4 regions of the Variovorax sp. Soil_C_33 genome follow, and region 2 is predicted to be linked to each of the others. Evidence: predicted binding sites of a transcription regulator. Region 2 holds the regulator's gene; each other region holds the start of a gene.
What was found. Region 2 encodes FNR, which switches genes on or off when oxygen is low (the NO sensors DNR and NnrR bind a similar motif). Its sites were predicted from a motif close to TTGATNNNNATCAA; they were not measured.

Region 1 (2,195 bases), on a different contig from region 2:
CGCGGGCCGAACACGGCCTGTTGACCGCGTCCTCCACGTTGATCGAGGGCAATGTCCATGCCATGTCGCAAACGGCTCGGTGAGCCTGCCGATGTGCCGGATGGAGTCGGCGAGCTGCGGGTTTTCCCGCTGCATTGCTACATGCTTGAGCAGTCGAGGCGCCAGTAACCGTGACATCACGGCACACCAGCGGCCCCGCCCCGCGGACTTCAATGCGCCATCAGGACTGGCACGTTCATGCGCGCAAGAATCTCGCGCGTGACACCACCGAGCACGAGTTCCCGCAGGCGGGTGTGCCCATAGGCGCCCATCACCATCAGATCGATGTTCATGCTTGATGCGCACGACAGAAGGGTATCGGCGAAGCCGATGGTGGTCGCGTACTGCTCGGCCTTCGCCTCCACGCCGTGCCGCCAAAGCCAGGCGATGGTCTCCGGAATGCAGAGATTGGCGGCCGCTTCCGCATCGCCTTCCTTGCGCAAGGAAACCAGCGTGACCTGCGCCGATTCGGAGAACAGCGGTAGCGCGTCACGCATTGCCATCGCCGCCTCCCGCGTGCCGTCCCAGGCGAGCAAAACCTTCTTTCCGACCTCCGTGAAATGGCCGGCGCAAGGAATGATGAGCACAGGCCGCCCCGAGTGGAGAACGACCTGCTCAGGCAGATCACGCGCGACGTCTGCCGTCTTGTCGTGATCTATCTTCGCGTGGTCGACCTGCCCGACGACGAGCAGATCGCTGGCGTGACCGTGACGGACAGTCGCATCCACGGGCTCGCCGTCGACCAGCCGCACGTCGTACGACAACGACTCTGACCCGCGCACCAGGTCCCTGAAGACATGGGCGGTCGCCTCCGCACGCAGGCGCAGGCCGTCAGCGGCAGCCGCAATGAATTCGGTGCTGCGCGTCGGATCTGCATCCATCGGCGCAGTACCGTCGAGAAGGCCCGTCGGCACGAGCCCGACCAGATGGCTGCCGTGCGCGCGGGCAAGGCGCGCGGCGAGCTCGACGCGCACTGCACACCGCTCCATGTGGTCCAGGTGGACGAGGATGGTTCCGATATTCATGGGTCTTCCGTTCCGACGAGATGGGACCATCTTCGATCGATCGATGTTGCGGCACCTTGACATCGATCAAACGCCGCACTCGTTCTCGCATCCAGACTTCGACGGCATCGGCAACCAAATCGAGAATCTAGATGGACGACAGAGTCGAAGCACCGGACCGGACGCTGCACGCCGGGCTGGCCCAACTGACGAAGGGACTTTCGCCCGCGGCGCTGATGCTGGCCTGGTCGGACTGGGCCATCCACCTCGCGGCGCAGCCGGCGCGCAGCGCGCAAGTGCTCATGATCAGCCCGCTCACGCAGTCGTTGGAGGCCACTGCCCAGGCCGTCCAGGCATTGCCCGCCCATGGACCGCCAACGCCGGATTCGCACGAAGACGACCGCCGCCTTGCGGATCCCTCATGGGATGCATGGCCATTCAACCTGTACCGGCAGGCATTTCGCGCAGGCGGCCAGTGGCTGCGGCAATTGACCGAAGGCGTACCCGGCGTCGAGCGTCACCACGAACAGGTCGTCGCTTTCTCGGCGCGGCAGTTGCACGAGATCTGCTCGCCGGCAAACTGGCCCGCCACCCATCCGCGGGTGCTGCAAAGAACCGCGGCGACAGGCGGGCTGAATCTGATGCAAGGCGCCCGCAACTGGGCAGAAGACTTGCAGCGACGCCTCCAGCACCTGCCGCCAAAGGGTGCCGAGCACTTCGTGCCGGGACACGACGTCGCGATCACCCCCGGCAAGGTCGTCTTGCGCAACCACCTGATGGAACTGATCCAGTACGCGCCCACGACGGCCACGGTCCATGCCGAGCCCGTGCTGATCATGAGCGCGTGGATCATGAAGTACTACATCCTCGACCTGTCGCCGCACAACTCGCTGATCCGTTACCTGGTCGACCAGGGCCACACCGTGTTCGCGATCTCGTGGAAGAACCCGGATTCGAAGGATCGGGACCTCGGCATCAATGACTACCTGGCGCAGGGCCTGATGGCGGGCCTCGATGCCGTCAACGCCATCGTCCCCCGCCAGCGCGTGCATGCGCTGGGCTACTGCCTGGGCGGCACGCTGCTGGCCATCGGCGCAGCGGCCATGGCGCGCGACCGGGACGATCGCCTGGCCACCGTGACGCTGCTGGCCG
Region 2 (2,195 bases):
CCGCCGCCGCGGCCAGCGCACCGGCGGCCGCATAGCCGGCCATCCGGCCCGCGTGGAAGACCACGGATACGGAAGGATCTCGCGCATCGGTCGCCAGCATCGCGGCGCCGCTCGCGGGCGCGCGAACGATGCGGATCACCCCGGAGCAGGCGGCACCGCACATCGCGACGCAGTGGGGTCCGCCGATCAATCCCATCAGGAGCGCAGTGCTGGCAAGTGCGGTCTGCATGGTCAGACGAAGTGGTCCATGCCGATGTAGACACAACCAGCCGCCGTGAGAGCGGCGATCGAGCGCGACAGCATCTCGACCTTGGCTTTGGCGTCGGCAGACGGCAGAACGAGCGATGAGTCGGCGGGGGCGACGGCAGGAGAGTTCATTTGCGGCGGTCAGTCTGCGGGCGGTGACCCACTATGCGGCCAGGTCGACCCGCCATCCTTGATGTGCGTCAAGCCCGCACGGTGCACCGCACCACAGAATGGCCACAAACCCCGACACCATCATGAAAGCCGAACACATCAAGGTCGCCTGCTCCAGCTGCACCCTGCGCGAACTGTGCATGCCTGCGGGCCTGGAGCCGGGCGAGCTGAAACGCATCGACGAGATCGTGGCCACGAGGCGCAAGGTCAGGCGCCGCGAGACGCTCTTTCGCAACGGCGAGCCCTTCACCTCCCTCTACGCGATCCGCACGGGCGTCTTCAAGACCCGCGTGGCGACCGAGGACGGGCGCGACCAGGTCACCGGTTTCCAGATGGCCGGCGAAATCATCGGCCTGGACGGCATCGTCAACAACCAGCACACCTGCGACGCGGTGGCGCTCGAGGATGCCGAGGTCTGCGTGATGCCCTTTCACCGTATCGAGGAACTCTCGCGCGAGGTCGCTGCGCTGCAGCGCCACGTGCATCAGATCATGAGTCGCGAGATCGTGCGCGAGCACGGCGTGATGCTGCTGCTGGGGAGCATGCGGGCCGAGGAGCGCCTCGCGGCCTTTCTGCTCAACCTCGTGCAGCGCCTGCATGCGCGCGGCTTCTCGCGCTCCGAGTTCGTGCTGCGCATGACGCGCGAGGAGATCGGAAGCTACCTCGGGCTCACCCTCGAAACGGTGAGCCGGACGCTCTCCAAGTTCATGGAGGATGGCATCGTCGAGGTGGAGAAGCGCAACCTTCGCATCGTCGACGCCGAGGCGCTGCGGCGCATCGTCAATCCTCCGGGTTGTTGATCTCGGAGGCTGGCCTGGTCAGAAGCAGCGTCAACGCGCTCGACCCTGTTGCCAGCACCCAGAAGGCGAAGAAGCCGGCCGCGTAGACCGCATGGCGCGACAGGCCGACGGCCTCGCCGCGCCAGTGAAGGTCGCCCGGATCGACCAGCGCGAACACCAGCAGTTCGGCCACGCTCGCCAGCAAGAAGGCGGGCCAGAGAATCGACATCCAGTCGCGCGTCTTCATGGCCGTCAGCGCTTGGGTGCGGGCAGGTCGGCGTCAGGCGTCGCCGCGTGGTTGCGCCCCGCCAGAGCGGGCATAAGCTTCTTCTCGACCGGTGGCTTGTTGATCTCGATGCCTTTTCGGTAGTAGTCCGGCGCCACCACCGGATCGGGCGTGCGCAGGGCGAGCCAGAGCGTCACGAAGCTGGCGACGACGACCAGGGCGGGCCCGGCCATCACCATCCACAGCAGCGGGAACTGCCACCAGGGGTCGCTCTTCGGGGAAGTCATCACGTGATCGTTCATCTCGTTTCCTTTCAGCGAACTCAACGAGGCACCAGGAAGGTCGCCTTCTCCGACACCTGCGCGCTGCCGTCGGCCGAGCGCACGTCGAAGTGCACGACGTGGGAACCCGCGGTGGCACTGCCATAGGGAAGCTGCAGGCGCACCGCGACCCAACGCGATTGCGCCGAACCGACCTCGACCGGTTCAGGCGGCGACACGCTCAAGCCCTGCAGTCCCGTAGCTTCGATGCGGTAGCGCTGCACCTGCTCGGTCGCGTTCATGATCTGCAGCCGATAGACGTTCTCGAGTTGGCCGCCCTCGACGATGCGCGCGAGCGAGGCCCGGTCGCGCACCACGTCGACCTTCAGCGGCATGCGCACGACCAGGCTCGCCAGCACGCCCATCGTCAGCGCAGCGAGCAAGCCCGTGTAGATCAGCACCCGTGGGCGCAGCACGCGGCGCAGCACCTGCCTGGGCGTCCAATGGCCGGCC
Region 3 (2,195 bases), on a different contig from region 2:
CCGCCCGAGCGCTCGCGCGCGGCACGGATCTCGCGCGCCAGCGCTTCCAGATTGGCTGCGTTGATATCTTCCTTGGCACGGCGCGTGGCGGCCTCTCCCGGCTGCAGGTCGCGCGTGCGCTCCATCAGGTCCGGATGATGGCGGCGCAGGTCGACGGACGAGATCGTGCCCATCGCGCCGAGCGCAGCGACGCTGCCGGCGAGGCGATGCGCCGAGATGCCGACGCCCATGCCGCCCTGGACGATTGGCAGCAGGGTTTGCTCGCCCAGGCGCAGCGGTCTCAGGCCGCATTCGCGCAGCAACGAGATCAGTTGAGCGGCGGCGTCGCCGGTATCAGGGATGGGGTCGAAGTTGGTGGCAGTAGTCATTGCGGCCGCGGCAAAGCGCGTGCGCGCCGCGTGTGTGTTGAACCCCTGCACGGTAGTGCTTCGCTGCGAACGTTGTGTTGACGAAGGTCAACCTTGCACCGCGCCGGCCCCAGTGCTTCGTCAATCTCGTTGAAGATGCTGGTGGCGCTGCCATCGTCGACCGGTGCATGGTCGAACGGCCCGGTTCCGCTGTGGTCGGCGTCGGACGCCGGCACGAAGCTTCCGCTGCGCAGGTCGAAGACATGGACTTCGCCCTCCTCGATCACATAGTGCCAACCGTGCAGCGTTCGATGCAGATCCAGCCAGCCGACGAGTCGACGCGCGTAGGCCTTCGAGACAGCAAGGCCCAAGTGGGAAATGCTGCGTATCGCGTCGCTCAACGGGTGACGAACCGATCTCGGCCTTGTGCCTGGGATCCATAGGGGCAGGCGGGCTCACGAAATCGGTCAGTCATCGGGATCGGCTCCTCGTTCGGATGCAGCTGAATCTTTACGTTGCGCTCGGCTGCCGCATTCTCCGTCTGAAACCGGGTGCATGGTTGATCTGGATCAACTACCAAAGACCCCACAGAACTACGCTGCAGAAACTCAACCTCCGAGGAGACGATTCATGTTCAAGCGCATTCTTGTTGCCACTGATGGTTCCGCGCTGGCGGAAAAGGCCGTCTCGAAAGCCATCGACCTGGCTACGGAACACAAGGCCGAGCTCAGGGCCTTTACCGTGGTGCGACGGCAAGCCAAGAGCTACATGGACGGCAGCATCGCGTTCGAAGCCGAGGAGAGCAACCGCATCGGGTGCCGGCGCGCTGAGCAGGCCAAGACAATGCTCGAGGCGGTCGAGAAGCGCGCCGAAGCATGCGGCGTAAGGGTCAGTACGGCTTCTGTCAAATCGAATCGAGTGGCCGATTCAATCATTGGTGCCGCCAAAAAGCACGGCAGCGATCTCATCGTGATGGCCTCGCACGGACGGAAAGGGCTGACTCGCGCTTTCCTGGGCAGCGAAACCGCGCACGTGCTTGCGAACTCCGACGTGCCCGTGCTCGTGCTGCGCTGACCCTGGTCCGCGCTCTTTCGTGTTAAGCGCCAAAGGCGCGCCGCGCGCTGATCCATTTGCTGCCGACCCGGCCCGAACCCCCTGTGGATGCCCTTGCGAACGAGCGCTCAAGCTGAGGTCTCCGGGACCGTATTGATCCGGACCACCTGCTGCTAGTACGCAGCACGCAGCGTGAGCGCTTCAGATTGCAAGCTCCGCGCACAACTCAACGCCGCCTCCTGACCGTCGCAGCATTCATTGCCTCTACGCCGCATCCGACCCCTCCTGCCAGCGTCTCGCCGGGAGCCGAGTCGCTCGGCGTCATCGTCGTCGTGGGCGCTAGTCCAGATCGTTGTTCAGATGTCTCCTGCCGAGCGGTCCGGCTGCTTATGTTGACAAGCATCAACCAACGACCGGCGCGACGAAGGCACAGTGAAGATCTGCTTTTCCTTGGTTGAACGCAATGATGTCCACTGTCCTGGCTCCGCCCCACGAAACCTCACCGTCTTCGGTCTCGGCCGACGTGCTGGCCCGCTTCGATGTGGCCGGGCCTCGCTACACGTCCTACCCGACGGCAGATCGCTTTGTCGAGGCCTTCGGCCCTGACGACTACGGTGCCGCGGCGCGGCAGCGAAGGCTGGGCATCAGCGCAGTCATGACCCCCGCTTCCCTCTACGTCCACATTCCGTTCTGTGCATCGCTGTGCTACTACTGCGCGTGCAACAAGATCATCACGCGGCATGCCTCCCGTGCGCGTGAGTACCTGCGATACCTAGAGAAGGAGATCGCCCTGCA
Region 4 (2,195 bases), on a different contig from region 2:
GCTTCGGCGTCCTTGGCGCCCGACTGTCCGACATGCGGGGCCTTTTTGTTCCAGTGACGGTGATGCTTCTCTGTTTCATCATGGGACTGCAGAACGCGGTGATCACCAAGCTGTCGCACGCCGAAATTCGAACCACCCACCTCACCGGCATCGTGACCGACATCGGCATCGAGCTTGGGAAGTTGTTCTATCGAAATGCCGCCGGCCCGCCCTCGCATCTGCGCGTCATTGCCAACCGAGACCGCCTGCGCGTTCTCACGCTTCTCGCTGTCTTCTTTTTTGCCGGTGGTGTGCTTGGCGCTGTCGGCTTCAAGTACGTCGGCTACGTCTCGACCGTGCCTCTCGCCCTGGTACTGCTGGGGCTTGCAATCGTTCCGGCGGCCGACGATCTGACGACTCTTGCGCGCCGCTGGGGCCGCGCGGCCAGGTCGCGAAAGAGGAACTGATTGACGCCTCTTCACGCGAGCGCTGGCGACTCGTGCAAGGCGTCCTGGGCATCGGACTTCCTACTTCACCAGCCAGTTCGGCAGGGCAACCCGAGGGTCGGGGCAAGCAGCGCACCGATCGCTTACCGCCGACAGGGCGCGATGGAAGTGCGCTCTCCCTCCGAGGCGGTCCAGTCGCATCGCCCGCGGCGACGGACGACTTCCGGGCCCACCGGTCGATGGACGACGTCAACTGGCTGCGCCCAACCCGATCGGTGCAGGCACTGCGTTGACAATGCGCGTGAAGAGCGCGTGGTAGTCCGCTTCGGGTTCGCATCCGGTCAACGGATCCCGGTTGGCGCTGAATGCCTCGTCGAGGTCCGCCCAATCGTCATCGGTGAGCACCCTTTCGGCTAATGGCAGTACCTCCCTCTCTTCCATCGCCATGTGCGCAAGATAGAAATCAACATAGCGCTCTGCCGCCTGCTCGAAGGCCTGCCGGCGTGGCTCGCCGATCATCTCGAAGCCGAGCAAGGCGTGTTCGAGCTCGCGGATTCTTCGCTCGCCACGCGCATGGTCGTCGTCCAGGCGATCGAGAAGTTCACGCGAAAGCGGCGTCCGCGCACGCAGCTTCGGAAACAACAACTCCGACTCCTTGCGATGGTGCCGTTTCTCGGGAAACTCGTCGACATAGAACAGCATCGCGCGCAGCGCGCCGAAGTCAGGCAGCGTACCTTGCCGCCGATGCTGCGCCAAGAGCAACAGAACGGAGCGCAGCATGGCCGACAGGGCCGAATGCTCATCACGGATGATTCGGGTGGTGGTGTGGACCATACAAATTCCAGTTGGAAAACTCTAGCCTCCCATGTCGGTCGTAGCGCGGCCTTGCTGCAGATCAAATGAACGTCGCTTTGGCCTGCGCATGATCCGGCGCGTGGCCCCAATGCGCCCAGATGGCGAAGCGAAGTGCTGGACTGCTCATGTATCGTCGCAGTGACGGCGTGCTCGAGGTGCTGCTGGTGCACCCCGTTGGGCCGTTCTGGGCGTGGCGCGACGAGGGCGCCTGGTCCTTTCCGAAGCGCGAGTACGACAGTGACGTCGAGAGCGCCCTTGACGCCGCCAAACGGGAGTTCGCCGAGGAGACCGGCTTTGTGCGCGGCACGCGCCACTTGAGCCTGGGAGAGGCTCGCCAGCGTAGCGGCAAGCTCGTGTCGGCCTGGTCCTTCGAAGACGATTGCGATCCCGAGGCGCGCTCGAATCCGGCAGCTTCGAGCTCGAATGGCCGCCGCGATCGGGCAAGCTCAGGACGTGCGCGAAAGCAGACCGGACTGCCTGGTGGTTCACGACGGCTGCAGCACGCAAAAACATCCTTCCCGGGCTGGTCGTTTTCATCGACCGCCTGGAAGCGCTCAGCGTGTAAGCCCGACGGGCGGTGTCACCGGCACGAAGGTGGTGATCGAACCGCGCCTGATCAGCAGGGCCACGGTCTCGCCCTGGCGGATCGATTCAAGCGCTCGGTCCAGATCGCTGATGCCGGAGACGCCGACATCGTTGACGGCCAGGATCACGTCGCCGAGGCGAAGACCTGCCCGCTGGGCGGATCCCGAGGTGGATCTCACATAGAGTCCCGGCTCGAGCAGCCCGCCCGCCTGCTTGGCTGTGCGCTCGACCAGGTCGAGCCCAAGACGCGGTTCGCGCCCGTCCCGGGAGGCGACGCGCTGCGGAAGATCGGGTGCGCTTTGCGCAACGGTGAGTTGCACCGTTAGCGGC

Region 1: the regulator FNR is predicted to act here: its motif matches at 1,121-1,134, upstream of AC3A6B_RS27125 (universal stress protein).
Region 3: the regulator FNR is predicted to act here: its motif matches at 907-920, upstream of AC3A6B_RS26830 (universal stress protein).
Region 4: the regulator FNR is predicted to act here: its motif matches at 1,311-1,324, upstream of AC3A6B_RS26960 (hemerythrin domain-containing protein).

The regions. Positions count from the first base shown of each region.
Region 1 is NZ_JBDGJK010000023.1:70,241-72,435, forward strand. It holds gene AC3A6B_RS27125 (universal stress protein) at 210-1,064, opposite strand; gene AC3A6B_RS27130 (PHA/PHB synthase family protein) at 1,196-2,195, shown strand, end outside.
Region 2 is NZ_JBDGJK010000015.1:34,761-36,955, forward strand. It holds gene AC3A6B_RS21690 (sulfite exporter TauE/SafE family protein) at 1-229, opposite strand, end outside; gene AC3A6B_RS21695 (hypothetical protein) at 232-378, opposite strand; gene fnr (fumarate/nitrate reduction transcriptional regulator Fnr) at 501-1,217, shown strand; gene AC3A6B_RS21705 (hypothetical protein) at 1,198-1,443, opposite strand; gene AC3A6B_RS21710 (FixH family protein) at 1,449-1,724, opposite strand; gene ccoG (cytochrome c oxidase accessory protein CcoG) at 1,745-2,195, opposite strand, start outside.
Region 3 is NZ_JBDGJK010000023.1:16,386-18,580, forward strand. It holds gene AC3A6B_RS26820 (NAD(P)H-dependent flavin oxidoreductase) at 1-368, opposite strand, end outside; partial or broken gene AC3A6B_RS26825 (carbonic anhydrase) at 518-655, opposite strand; gene AC3A6B_RS26830 (universal stress protein) at 978-1,421, shown strand; gene hemN (oxygen-independent coproporphyrinogen III oxidase) at 1,867-2,195, shown strand, end outside.
Region 4 is NZ_JBDGJK010000023.1:37,751-39,945, forward strand. It holds gene AC3A6B_RS26955 (YoaK family protein) at 1-446, shown strand, start outside; gene AC3A6B_RS26960 (hemerythrin domain-containing protein) at 675-1,259, opposite strand; partial or broken gene AC3A6B_RS26965 (hypothetical protein) at 1,406-1,546, shown strand; gene AC3A6B_RS26970 (trypsin-like peptidase domain-containing protein) at 1,835-2,195, opposite strand, start outside.